DNA from 3 places in the Actinopolymorpha sp. B9G3 genome. Region 2 is predicted to be linked to each of the others. Evidence: riboswitches for the same ligand, from Rfam matches in the RefSeq annotation. Region 2 holds a riboswitch; each other region holds the start of a gene.
What was found. A riboswitch is a leader RNA that binds a small molecule or an ion and turns the genes downstream of it on or off. The one in region 2 is predicted to bind cyclic di-AMP.

Region 1 (4,287 bases), on a different contig from region 2:
CGGGTGGATGTGGGCGGACAACTCGGTGTCGTCGTAGCCCGTGACCGACAGGTCGTCCGGCACGGTGCGGCCGAGGCCATGGGCCGCGCTGATGCCGGCGATGGCCATCAGGTCGTTGGCGTACACGATCGCCGTAGGTGGGTCTGGGAGTTCCAGCAGGCGGCGGGTGGCGGCGGTACCGCCGGCGGCGGTGAAGTCGCCGACCTCGATCGGAGCCTCCGGCAGACCGTGGGTCTCGAGCGCGTCGACGAACGCCTGCCGGCGTCCGTGCCCATGCAGGAAGTCATCCGGACCGGCGACGTGCGCGATCCTGGTGTGACCGAGCCCGGCGAGGTGGTCGACCACCGCGGTGATGCCCGGCCGGTCGTCGAGACACACTGCTGGAAACGAGGACGGGGTGTCCGGGCGGTTGAGCGTCACGGCGGGCAGACCGAGGTCCTCCACCAGCGCGATCCGCGGATCACCCCGACGGAGGTCGATGAGGAACACGCCGTCCACCCGGGCGTCCTGCGCGAGGCGCCGGTAGCCCTCCTCCTCCGGTGGGCCGGCACCGACCACCTGCAGGACGAGCGCCTGGCCCTGACCGGCGAGCACCGTCTCGACGCCGGCGATGAACGCGGGGAAGAACGGGTCGGACCCGAGAAGTGCCGGCTCCCGTGCGATGACCAACCCCAGAGCGAACGCCCGGGAGACCGAGAGCGACCGCGCCCGCTGGCTCGGTCGCCACCCCAGCGCGTCAGCTGCTTCGAGAATACGTACGCGGGTGGCTTCGGCGACGCCGGGCCGGTCGTTGAGAGCGAACGACACGGCCCCCTTGGAGACGCCGGCACGGCGCGCCACGTCCGCGATCGTGGGGCGCCGCTTGGCCATCACACATCCCGAGGTGAGGATCCGGACATCTGTCGTTCACAAAACCGGTTCAGATCTAAACCGGTTCAGGAACCAGTTGTCAAGGGCGTGCGTCTGTCGTCGGCGAAGGGTCAGTTGTCGAGGGGGAGCTGGCTGCTGGCCGGCCGGGGTGGACCTCGACCGACCTGTGCCCGTCCCGGGGCCGGGAACCTTGGCCAGGAAAGGCGAGCGCCCCACCTGCGGGGGGACAGGCGGGGCGCTCGGTCTGTGGGGCCGCTAGCGGCGCCGGATCAACGCAGCCGAACCTTCTCCTCGGGGAAGATGAGGTCCGGGTCGCCGCTCGAGAGGGAGTCCCGGTTGAGCGACCACAGCGACGGCCATCCGCCGTCGACGTCGTGGGAGATCGCGATGTCCCAGAGCGTGTCGCCGGTACGGATCGTGTAGGTCTCCCGCTCGGAAGGCTTGGTCGCGGTCGTGCCCTCCGAGACCGCGGTGCGCTCCCCGCTGCGGGTTGTCCGGTCAGCCGCCTCGTCGCGAGCGGCATCCTGGTCAGCGGAGTCGTCGCTGGTGGTGTCCTGGCTGGCGGTGTCCTCGCTGGTGTCCGTCGAGGTGGTCGAGTCGCCGGCCTTGTCGCTCTCATCGAGACCGAGTTCGGCCGAGCAGGCGGGCCAGGCGTTCCACCCCTGAACGTCCAGCACCTTCTCCGCGATCTCGATCTGCTCCGCCTTGGTGGCGAGGTCCGCACGTTCGGCGTAGGTCGTACCGCCGAACTCCTCCCAGGTCGTCTGGGCGAACTGCAGGCCGCCGTAGTAGCCGTTGCCGGTGTTGATCTGCCAGTCACCGCTGCTCTCGCACTGAGCGAGACGATCCCAGGTGTCGGTCGTCGCGGCCTGAGCCAGGCCGGTGAATCCGACGACGGGCACGGCGGCCGCCACACCGGTGAGCGCGGCGGTCTTCGTCACCTTCTTTGCGGTCCTGCTGGGTCGGCTCGCGCCGCGATGTCGTGCGTTCTTGGGCATGCTGGAGTGCTCCCTCTCGTCGCCTGCGGAGTGAGCTGTCGGGTTCGGGCGAGAGGAATGCCCGGCCGCACGAAAGCGGCTTCACCCCAAGGACCCTCGTAGCCTGCGCGGGTCCGTCGTTGGTTCCTCCGACTCCGCCCTCTCGATGGAAATCGGCCTTACGACACCGCTGGGCGGAGCTCGGCGAAGCGGGTCGTAATCGCGCCTGGCGCGGCGCGACCGGACAGACTCTAACGGTGTGGCCAATTCGTTAACAATCACCGATCGCGGACTATTGGCGCGGTCATTACCACCGAAACCCATGGAAAATCGGGCGATCCGGGCTGTGCGTCAGGTTCGTCCGTCGCCCTCCTGGGCCTCACGCAAAGTCCGTTTCGCACCGTTGTCATCCGTTCCGTCGACAAATGCCCAGCTCGCCTGGAAGACGGAGAATCCTGCGGCCTTCACCGCGGCGCACACCTCCGGGTCGTCGTCGACGACGACAGCCACGGGAGCGGCCGCGGCGAGCCGGCGGACCACTCCGAGCTTGACCTGTCGGGCCGGGCGGCGGTCCCCGTCACGGCGCAGGTGGAGGGGCCCCGACGGTGCGTCGTGCCTGGCCAGCCACCGTTCGGTCGTATGCCGGAGCCGTTCGGGACGGCCGGACAGGTAGACCACCTCGTGCTCGGAGGCGAGCCTCCGGGCGACGGCAAGACCCTCGGCGAACGGCGGGTCGCCGGCCGCGGCAGCGAAGAACGCGTCCCAGTCCTTCGGCCGTCGTTCCACATGCCGTAGCCGATGTCGGACATCGGCCAGGACACCGTCGATGTCGACGACGGCGTACGCACGTCCGGAGGCGGGAGGCACGTCCGGCGGAGTGGGCTGCTGGTCCGGCATGCGGAGAAGCCTTCCAGGTCGGCCAGCCGCTTCGTACCCGCGCTGACCCCTTGGGCTGGCGCTCGGGAGTTCGGAGCCGCTCGTGCCGCCGGTTGCGGGCGTGGCGGCGCGCGCATCGTCGGCGGTCCCCGCTAGCGTGCGGTACATCATGGCGATCACCTCTGCGATGACTCGTCCCGGCCCGCAGGGCACGCCTGTCACCTTCGTGCACACCAGCGACTGGCAGCTCGGCATGATGCGGCGGTTTCTCGGTCCCGAGGCCGGCGCGCGCTACAGCCAGGCCCGCATCGACGCCATCGAGCGGATCGGTGCCGTGGCGCGCGAGCACAAGGCCGCATTCGTGGTGGTGGCCGGCGACGTCTTCGACGCCAACCAGGTCGACCGGCAGGTGGTCTCGCGCGCCTGTGACGCCCTTCGCGCCATCGCGTGTCCGGTGCTGATGGTGCCGGGCAACCATGACTCCCTCGAGCCCGGCACGGTCTGGTCCAGCCCGATGCTGGCGGCGCACCTTCCCAGCCAGGTCGAGATCCTCACCGACTCCACACCCCGCCGGCCGGTCGCCGGTGTCGAGGTGGTCGGTGTTCCCTGGCGTACGCGCCGGTCGGTGAGCGATCCGCTGGGCGCGGTGGAGGGGTGGGCGGAGGTTCCGGACGCCGGCGCCGTGCGGATTCTCGTCGGTCACGGCCAGGTCGAGTCGCTCGCGGCCAGCTCGGGTGACCCGGCCCTGATCCGGTTGGAACCGCTGCAGCAGGCGATCGAGGAGGGTCGGCTGCACTACGTCGCGCTCGGGGACCGGCACTCGCTCACGTCGGTCGGGGAGACGGGGCGGATCTGGTACTCCGGCACCCCGGAGCCGACCCGGCCGGAAGAGGAACGGCCAGGCGAGGTCCTCGTGGTCGAGGTCGGTCCTGGCGACGCGTGCACCGTCACGCCCGTGTCAGTCGGCACCTGGCGGCTTCGGTCCCACGTGGTGGACGTCGACGTCGACGACGGTCTCGACGAGCTCGCCGCGTGGCTGGGAGCACAGCCGGACAAGTCTCGCACCGTCGTACGCCTTGGTGTCCAGGGCAGCCTGACGGTCGGCGGTCTCACCAGGTTGGAGATGCTGCTCGAGGCGCAGGAGGAGGTCTACGCTGCCATCCAGCGCTGGAACCGGCACTGGGCGGTGACGGTTCTCCCCGACGACGGCGACCTGGACGAGCTACCGGTGACGGGCCCCGCGCGGGCGGCCCTGGAGGAGCTTCGGATCGCGACAGGTGGCGGGGACACCCAGGCGGCCGACGCGCTCGCGTTGCTCCACCGGCTCGCGGGTGGTGTCGCATGAGCCACGGCTCTGGGCGGACGCATCGGCCCGCACGGGCAGGACGCACGACAGGAGGCGCCGGGTGAGACTGCACCGGATCTCGTTGCGGCACTTCCGGGGCGTCACCGAACGCGAGCTCGCCTTCGACACCTCCGGGGTCACGGTCATCGTGGGCGACAACGAGACCGGGAAGTCGAGCCTGCTGGAAGCGCTCGCGTTGCTGTTCGAGCTGCCGGACGA
Region 2 (4,287 bases):
CCGGCGCCGACCTCGCCCGAGGTCCGTGCCAGGCGGGACATGTGCGCGTACAGGGTGACGGTGCCGTCGGCGTGCCGGACCTTGATCCGGTTGCCGTAGGCGCCGTCCCATCCCGCGCTGACGATCCGACCTGCTCCGACGGCGCGGATCGGCGAACCACTGCTGGCGCCGAAGTCGAGCCCGTGGTGCGATGACGACCAGTTGCTCCCGCTCTGCCCGAACCGCGCGGTCAGGCGGTACGACGTGAGTGGCAGGACCCAACCCTTGGCTGCCGGCTTTGCGGCCTGCTGGTCCGACGACCGGTCAGAGGACCGCGACGACCGTTGGGCGCCCGCGTCACGCGCCGAGCTCTTCTTGCTGGGAGCGCGATCGTTCGCCGGGCTGGCCTTGCCCACGAGACGCAGCCGGGCGTCGGGGAGGATCAGGTCCGGGTTCGATCCGATCACACCACGGTTGATCTTCCACAGCGCACTCCAGCCGCCCGGCACCCGGTTCGCCCGGGCGATGCCGGAGAGGGTGTCGCCCGGCCGGACCACATAAGTGCCCGCTGCCGGCTTGCGCGCCGGTGCCGACTTCGGCGCCGACCGAGCGGCGCGGGCGGACCTGGCGGCGCGCGCGCTCGCGCTGTCCCGGGCTCGCTGCTGTTTGGTGGTCTTGGTGCTGGAGGGACTCCCCGCGCTCCCTGCCTTGTCGCCCTCGTCGAGGCCGAGCTTGCGGGAGCAGGCGGGCCAGGCGTTCCAGCCCTGGACGTCGAGAACCTTCTCGGCGATGGCAATCTGTTCGGCCCTGGTCGCGAGGTCTGCGCGGGACGCATATTTCGTGCCGCCGAACTCACGCCAGGTGGGACCGGCGAACTGCAGGCCGCCGTAATAGCCGTTGCCGGTGTTGATGCTCCAGTCGCCGCTACTCTCGCACTGCGCGAGGCGATTCCAGGTGTCGGCCGTGGCGGCGTGCGCAGGTGCCGCGAAACCGACCATGGGTACCGCCGCGGCGACGCCGGTGAGTGCGGCTGTCCTGGTGACTTTCTTCGCCACTTTTCGGCGCCGGGTGGTGCCGCGGTGTTTTGCCTTATAGGGCATGCAGGATCCGTTCCCTCTCGTCGCCCGCGGAGTTAGCTGTCGGGTTCGGGCGAGAGGAATGCCCGGCCTGCCTGTGACGGCGGCTTAACCCCAGAACCCCACCAGCGATGGGGTTCCACTCACGTTGGGTCCTCCGTCTCCGCCCAAACCGAGATGGGGACACGACACCACTGGGCGGAGCTCGGCGAAGCGGGTCGTCACGCGCCCGGATAGGCACGATCGATGGTGAGATAGTCCTAACAGAGGATCTTTGTTCCTATCCAGTGACCTCGTCACCATCAGCTACGATCGCGCGTCGTAGTACGCCAGAATTCCGGCCCGCGCGTGTCCGGCATCCCGTGGCGATGATGGCGACGCACGTTAGGCGCATTGCCGCGTACGTTCTGCGAGAAAGACCTTCTTGACCTCAGGCCCGTTGGGGATTGAACGAATCCCTCATAGCAAGAAATAGCCCGATTTGTGGCTCCCTACCGACGGCTGACTTCGCGGATTCCGCCGCCTACTATGATCGATAGCGGTGGAACCTGCCATGTGATGCAGATCACATTTGGGCCCGAGGTGGGAGTGGGGCGCGCTCGCCAACTTGCCGCTCGTCCTGGCGACCGCAGCCCACCGGGGTCTCTTCAAGGTGGCACCCGCATCGCCAATCGTTGTCATTTCGTGTTCTTCGGAAGATTTTCCCTCTTACCGGACATGTCACCCGTTTGAAGACCCCTCTGGAAGTCCTTCCGGTCGCGGCGCTCGAAGGATTTGCGGTTTCGGCCAAATCTCTGGTCAACGAGAGGGCAATGGGATTGCTCGCCTGACGTCCAGGCCGCTGGACGCCAGTCGGCGAGGAAGATAATTTCCTCTCGTCCAGTTGGTCGTGCAACCGGTTCACATCCAGGGGGATCTGCCGGCGGGAACGGTGCGGGACCAGCGTGCGTCGCCAGCGGGGCCCGCTTACGGGGGGCGGGCCCCTGCACGGGAGAGCAAAAGGGGGGTTGGCCGTGGCCACGTTCGACGTGTCGGCCGAGTACATGCCGGACGCCAGCGCCTGGGTGATCCGTGTCGACGGTGTGGGAGCGGCGGCCGCGAAGTCATGGGACGAGGTGACCTCCGTCGCCGCCCGCCTGATCGCTGAAGCATCCGGGGGGGATGCTTCAGCGGTCGACATGCGGGTCGACTGGTTGCTCCCGGATGAGGTGGCCGACGCCCTGGACGCCGCGGACACGCACGCCCGCGAGGAGCAGGAAGCGCATCACGCGCGCATGCTGTCGCTGCGTCGGGCCGCCAGGCTCCTGCGTGGCGTCGGTATGCCGGGACGCGACGCCGCTCGCATCCTGGGGATCTCCAAGTCCCGGGTGTTCCAGCTCACGGCCGAAGACGCCGAAGTGGCTGAAGTGGCCGAAGTGGCCGAAGCCGTCGACACGGCGAAGGGCGCCTGACTTCCGGCGTCGCCGGGGTCCTGATCGCAGCGGCACCTGTCGCAGCGGCACGTGTCGCAGCGGCGCCCATGCCGTGGTCGAACCGGGTGATGGATCGCGTCGTGCGTACCGTCAGGTGCTGTTCCGGCGGAACTCGCTGACGGAGATCCCGCCGACGCCCCAGTTGTCCGTGTCCACCTCGTCGATCACGACGAAGGTCCGCGCCGGATCCTTGTCGAGGACCCGCACGAGCAGGTCGGTCACGCCCTTGATCAACTCGGCCTTCTGCTCGGCGGTGGCGCCGTCGCGGGTGATCCGGACATTGACGTACGGCATGGGGCCTCCTCGAATCGGACCTTCGGTCGGGTTCTCGCCGATGACGCAACCAACCGGGCAGCCGGGACATTCCTGGTCGCGGGACCGGCGTAGGACTGGCAGCATGGTGGACGGGACACCCACGCGGCGGGTTGCGGAGCAGTCGTAGCCTGCAAGTGGTCGAGGACCATGCTGAGGGCGACGGTCACACTCGATCACCTGGGGGCCACCCCAGCCGCCGACGACGCAAGGGGGTGGACATGCGCTTCCTCCATGACCGGGTTCCTGAGCAGGATCTCACGTACTCGGATGTGTTCCTCGTACCCAACCGCTCGGCGGTCGCGTCCCGGCTCGACGTCGACCTGGCGACCGCCGACGGCAGCGGCACGACCCTCCCCATCATCGCCGCGAACATGACCGCCGTTTCCGGCCGCCGGATGGCCGAGACCGTGGCCCGCTGCGGCGGGTTGGCCATCATCCCCCAGGACATCCCGGTCGACGTGGTCGCCGACGTCGTGTCCTGGACCAAGCGACGGCACACCGTCTACGACACGCCCATCACGATGGTCCGCACAGGAACGGTGGGCGAGGCGATCAACCTGCTCCCCAAGCGCGGACACGGCGCGGTCATCGTCGTCGAGGACGGCCGGGCGATCGGTGTCGTGACCGAGGCCGACTGCGAAGGAGTCGACCGGTTCACCCAGCTCGGCGGCATCATGTCGACCGAACTGCTCACCCTGCCCGCCGGCATCGACGCCGAGGACGCGTTCAACCAGCTGCACGATGGCCGGCACCGGCTCGCGCCGGTCGTCGACGCGGACGGACGGATCGTCGGCATCCTCACCCGCCTCCGGGCACTTCGCGCGAGCCTGTACGAACCCGCCACGGATGCGGGCGGCAAGCTCCGGATCGGTGCCGCGCTCGGCATCAACGGCGACGTCGAGACCAAGGCCAAGGCGCTCCTCGACGCCGGTGTGGACGTCCTGGTCGTCGACACCGCGCACGGACATCAGGAACGCACTCTCGACGTCCTCCGGCTCCTTCGCGCCCTCCAGCCGTCCGTGCCGATCGTGGCGGGCAACGTCGCCACCGCCGAAGGTGTCAGCGACCTGGTGGCCGCGGGCGCCGACATCGTGAAGGTCGGCGTCGGCCCCGGCGCCATGTGCACCACCCGGATGAAGACGGCGGTGGGCCGGCCGCAGTTCTCCGCGGTGTACGAATGCGCCACGCGGGCACGTGCGCTCGGCAAGCATGTGTGGGCCGACGGCGGCGTACGCCATCCACGCGACGTGGCGCTCGCACTCGCCGCAGGGGCGGCCAACGTGATGATCGGTTCGTGGTTCGCCGGTACGTACGAGTCGCCGGGCGACGCGCAACGCGACCACGAGGGCCGGCTCTACAAGGAGAGCTTCGGGATGGCGTCGGCCCGCGCGGTGCGGTTCCGTACCGCCGAGGACACGCCGTTCGAACGCGCCCGCAAGGGGTTG
Region 3 (4,287 bases), on a different contig from region 2:
GACTGGAAACGGTGGGTACACCGGAGTCGGTGGCCTCCGCGCGGGGTGTCGCCTCGATCGAACGAACGGTCGCTGCCGACGGGATCGCGACGCCGGTGAGGAGAAACCTGCCCGTGACAAAAACAGCCAGCACGAGCAGACCGCCGCAAACCAAAGCGACGAAGTACTGGACGAAGGCCCGTCCAGGGGTCGAGGCCACCCTGCGTGCGTGCCGCGAAGGATCATCAGCCACCCTCGCATCGTACGGAATTGGGCCCCACCCCTTCCGTGGGAATGGGCAGGCACAAGGCCGTGTCGACGGAGTTCGACGTGGTGCGGACCGTCACTAACCTGGCCGGACCGCGCCGGCGTACGGCATTTCGTCCATGTCGCTGTACTTCACGCCATCACTGGGGTTCGACGCGTGCAGAATCATGCCGTCGCCGGCATAGATCGCCACATGGTGCATGTCGCTGTAGTAGATGACGAGATCGCCCGGCTGCAACTCCGAACGGGAAATCTTGGCCGAGACGGCGTATTGCTCCCGGGACGAGTGGGGGAGGGAGACACCGGCCTGTTCCCACGCGACCATCGTCAGCCCGGAGCAGTCCCAGGTGTCGGGGCCGTCGCCACCGAAGACGTAGGTTTCCCCGACCTGCTGACGGGCGTAGGCGAGGGCGGTGGCGCCGCGGGTGCCACCGGGTGGCGGAGGGGGAATCCGGTCGCCACCTCGGGAGGACCGGTCGGCGAGTCGTTCGCGCTCCTCCGCGGCCGCGAGGCGTTCGCGCTCCTCGGCGGTGAGCCGGTCGAGGAGGGACTGTGCCTTGGCTGCCTTGCTGGAGGCGATCTTGCGGCGGGAGTTGGCTGCTTCCTTGGCTTCGCGGAAGCGGGTGAGCTCGGCCTGCCGGGCCGCCTGCCGCTCGGCGAGTCGCTTCTGCTCGGATTGGAGCTGGCGGAGCCGATCGCCCTGCTGGCCGGCGAAGGCCTTCGCGGTGCTCATCTGGGCGAGGAACTCGTCGGGGTCGTCAGCCACGAGAAGTTGCACGGTGGTGTCGAGACCACCCGTGCGGTATTCGGCGGCGGCGAACTGGCCGATGTCGCCGCGAAGTCCGTTGAGTCGCTTCTGCTGGCGGGAGACATCGGCGTTGAGCGCGCGGACCCGACGGTCGATGACCTTCATCTGGTCGCCGAGCGCGTTGGCCTCCTCGGTGACCTTCTCCGCTTCTTCGTACAGCTGTGCGACCTGCTCACGGACCTCGCTGATGCTGGGCGCAGGCTCGGCGTAGCTGGAGCCGGGAACCGTCGCGATGACGGCCGCGGTGGCGGTGCCGAGAGCGAGCAGCGCACGCCCTGAGGGACGCTTGCGGCGATTCGACACGAGAAGCGATGCCCCTTCCTTCCTCAGACGCCTACCGGGTGAGCTGACGGGTTCGGGCCGGGAAGTCGCCCTACGAAGGTCTCAGCTGCTTGGTGTGCGGCCGAGCACTCCGATTCACCCCGGGTACATGGTGGGTCCCCGGTTCCCTGTCAGATACATGCCCAACAGGGACTAAGCGAAGCATCTGCGCCGACCGGGCTGGTCAGCTCAAAGCGGACAGACACTTGGCGCGCGACTTTAGTGATCGGTCCGTGATCTTTCAAATCGCGGCGGCGTGTCGCTGTCAGGATGAGAAAAGACGCGCGGAAGCACGCTGCGTAAGGGCAATCACATTGAGTAACAAGATCAGCATAATGTTGTCACTCACTCACCGTCAGGCGCGACGACGGTCCCGATCACCGGTGACGGCCATGGTGGCGCTCCGCGGCAGTGGTGGCACCAAGCCGGAATCGGCCAGCACCCGCAACGCCGTCCGGTCAGCTTCGTCGAGGTCGACGTCTGCCAGGCCCACGTCGAGACCGGCCAGGCCGGCAACCGACAGCGCACCGTCAGGCAGGCCGGTACCCGTGCGAGGTCGCTCGGTCTCGGTCGGCGGGCCGCCGAGGAGCACGGTGACCACACAGTCGTGGCAGCCTCGACCTCGCATCGTGCAACGGTCACAGTCGATGTCCATCGGTCCTCCGTCATGCCTGGTGAGCGGCCACGCTGACATGGCACGCACGCGATGACACCGACGCTAGACACGCCCGCCGACAGTCCTGCCGGCTCACCGCCGGCTCACCGCTGGAGCAGACGAACCAACGCGTCGGCGCGCACCGGTCGGGCTCCGCTCCGCCGCACGCCGTCCGCGATCTCGCGGTCACTCGACACCACGACGACGGGACGTCCTTCCGGCTCGGCGGCGGCGAGCTGACGGATGACGTCATCGGCAGTGACCCCGGCCGGGCTGAACCTCACCCGCACACCGCGCGGCACCGCCAGCTGAGGTGGGGTGTCGAGCGTCGCCCCGTCGAAGACGCACGTGACCTCGGCACCCGTCTGGGCGACGATGCCGCCGAGCGCCGTGAGAAGCCTCGTCCGCTGGGTCTGGAGCGGCAGCGCCGGCCAGGCCGTCTTGGTCACGTTGTAGCCGTCGACGATGACGTGCACCTGAGGCAGTGCCAGCAGCGACTCGAGTGGTACGACGTCCTCCGGTCCCGCGAGCTGCCCGCCAGCCGCCGGTGTCGCGGCCGCCACCGCGTCGGCGGGTCGGGAACGCAGTGGTGGGAGGGCGAGCTCACGGCGAAGCCCCTGCGCCGCGTCGACCAGGGTGTCGAGGAGCAGCCGGAGCCGAGCATCGGCCAGGTCGCGATCCTCTCTGCTGGTACGCCGCGCCGACTCGACTGCCGACTCCGCCTCCGCCAGCCGGGACCGGAGCCGCCGGGCCTCCGCATCCATCCGCGCCACGTCCGCGGTCGCCCGTTCACGCGCCTCCGCGGCGAGTTCGGCGCTGCGCGTCGCCTCCGCCTCGGCCTCCTTCACCCGGTCACGGGTGTGCCGGAGCGTACGACGCAGAGTCGTGTTCTCCTCCTTCAGCGCCGCCAGCTCGGCCCGCAGGCGCTCCCGGTCCTGGCGGGCACTCGCCTGTGTCGCGGCGAGCTGGTCGCGCAGTCGGGCGGCAAGACCGGCCTCCCGCTCCCCGGCCTGGGTCGCGCTCTCCTGTTCGAGATGGTCGATGACCTCCTCGACGATCGCCGCCCAGCCGGCCGGGCGCAGCAGGTAGGCCGCGGCGGCCGCCTCCAGCGGATCGACGGCGCCGGGCCGGCGTCCCTCGCGCAACGCAGACGCCAGGTCCGGGACAGCCTCGGTGATGCGGGCGGCGACACGTTCGCGGAACGCCGGATCGGCATCGACTGCGGCCGCGATCGGTGTCGCCGCCAGGCGGACCCGGCGTTCGGGCTTGAAGCGGGCGAACGGTCGTAGCGAGGCAGGTACGGCAGCGGCGGGGAGCACACCGAGCGCGTCGGAGGCGAGAAGGACGACGCGCTGGCGCACCTGTTCCGGCAAGGGCCGGGACAGGTCACCTTCGCCCGACCCTGCCGGCTCGGCTGGTCCCGTACTCACGGCTGCGAGCGTAATTGGCGTTCCACAGAGCACCGACCAGCGCACTGCGGTTTCGGCCTCCTCCACCAGGGCGAGATCGGCCAGGCAGAATGCCCGGGGTGGGATCAGGGGAGCAGAACCCCGTGCGCCTACCGCACGGCTACACGAACTTCACCCGTGTCGAGGGCATGGTCGTGGTGAAGACGTACGCAGGTCCTGACGCCGACCTGCGCCGAGACCGGGAACGCACGGCGCTGACAAGGCTCGCGGGTCTGCTGCCCGTACCACCCCTGATCGACGGCGACGCGACTTCCGTCCGAGTGGGCCACCTCCCGGGCGTCCATGGGCAGGAGCTGCTGGCTCCAGACGTCGACAGCGCCACGGCGACGGCTGTCCTCGCCGCCTGCGGCGACACGCTCCGCCGCCTCCACGAGGTCGTCCCGGGACCTCTGGTCCACGGCGACTACGGTCCCAACAACCTGCTGTTCGACCCGGAGACGTTTGTGGTGACGGCGATCCTGGACTGGGAGTTCTCCCACGCCGGCGACCCGATCGAGGACCTCGCCTGGTGCGAGTGGATCGTGCGTACGCATCAGCCCGACCGGGTACCCCTGCTCGACGCGTTCTTCTCGGCGTACGGCGGCGACGTGCCTGGCTGGGCCACCCGACAGGCGGCCATGATCGCCCGCTGTCGCGAACTGCTCGACTTCTGCCATCGCTGGGATCCCGATGGCGCGGGCGTCACGCTCTGGAAGCACCGTCTCGCGGAAACGTCGACATGGCCCATGTGACGACGCAGCGGTCCGCGCCGCGTGGTTAACTTCGGCTGCGTGACGACCAAGAACCGC

Region 1: it holds a riboswitch for cyclic di-AMP, as region 2 does, so the genes downstream of both, ABNF93_RS12365 (transglycosylase family protein) here and ABNF93_RS31370 (transglycosylase family protein) in region 2, are expected to answer to the same signal.
Region 3: it holds a riboswitch for cyclic di-AMP, as region 2 does, so the genes downstream of both, ABNF93_RS11200 (C40 family peptidase) here and ABNF93_RS31370 (transglycosylase family protein) in region 2, are expected to answer to the same signal.

The regions. Positions count from the first base shown of each region.
Region 1 is NZ_JBEEAB010000005.1:389,740-394,026, forward strand. Features, by position in the region: gene ABNF93_RS12360 (LacI family DNA-binding transcriptional regulator) at 1-870, opposite strand, end outside; gene ABNF93_RS12365 (transglycosylase family protein) at 1,140-1,868, opposite strand; cyclic di-AMP (ydaO/yuaA leader) riboswitch at 1,873-2,036, opposite strand; gene ABNF93_RS12370 (phosphatase domain-containing protein) at 2,199-2,744, opposite strand; gene ABNF93_RS12375 (metallophosphoesterase family protein) at 2,893-4,068, shown strand; gene ABNF93_RS12380 (ATP-binding protein) at 4,130-4,287, shown strand, end outside.
Region 2 is NZ_JBEEAB010000030.1:32,890-37,176, reverse strand. Features, by position in the region: gene ABNF93_RS31370 (transglycosylase family protein) at 1-1,079, opposite strand, end outside; cyclic di-AMP (ydaO/yuaA leader) riboswitch at 1,087-1,249, opposite strand; gene ABNF93_RS31365 (hypothetical protein) at 2,069-2,506, shown strand; gene ABNF93_RS31360 (tautomerase family protein) at 2,618-2,821, opposite strand; gene ABNF93_RS31355 (GuaB1 family IMP dehydrogenase-related protein) at 3,061-4,287, shown strand, end outside.
Region 3 is NZ_JBEEAB010000005.1:121,504-125,790, reverse strand. Features, by position in the region: gene ABNF93_RS11205 (gluzincin family metallopeptidase) at 1-232, opposite strand, end outside; gene ABNF93_RS11200 (C40 family peptidase) at 326-1,357, opposite strand; cyclic di-AMP (ydaO/yuaA leader) riboswitch at 1,371-1,545, opposite strand; gene ABNF93_RS11195 (hypothetical protein) at 1,731-2,003, opposite strand; gene ABNF93_RS11190 (NYN domain-containing protein) at 2,135-3,460, opposite strand; gene ABNF93_RS11185 (phosphotransferase family protein) at 3,559-4,230, shown strand; gene ABNF93_RS11180 (class I SAM-dependent methyltransferase) at 4,270-4,287, shown strand, end outside.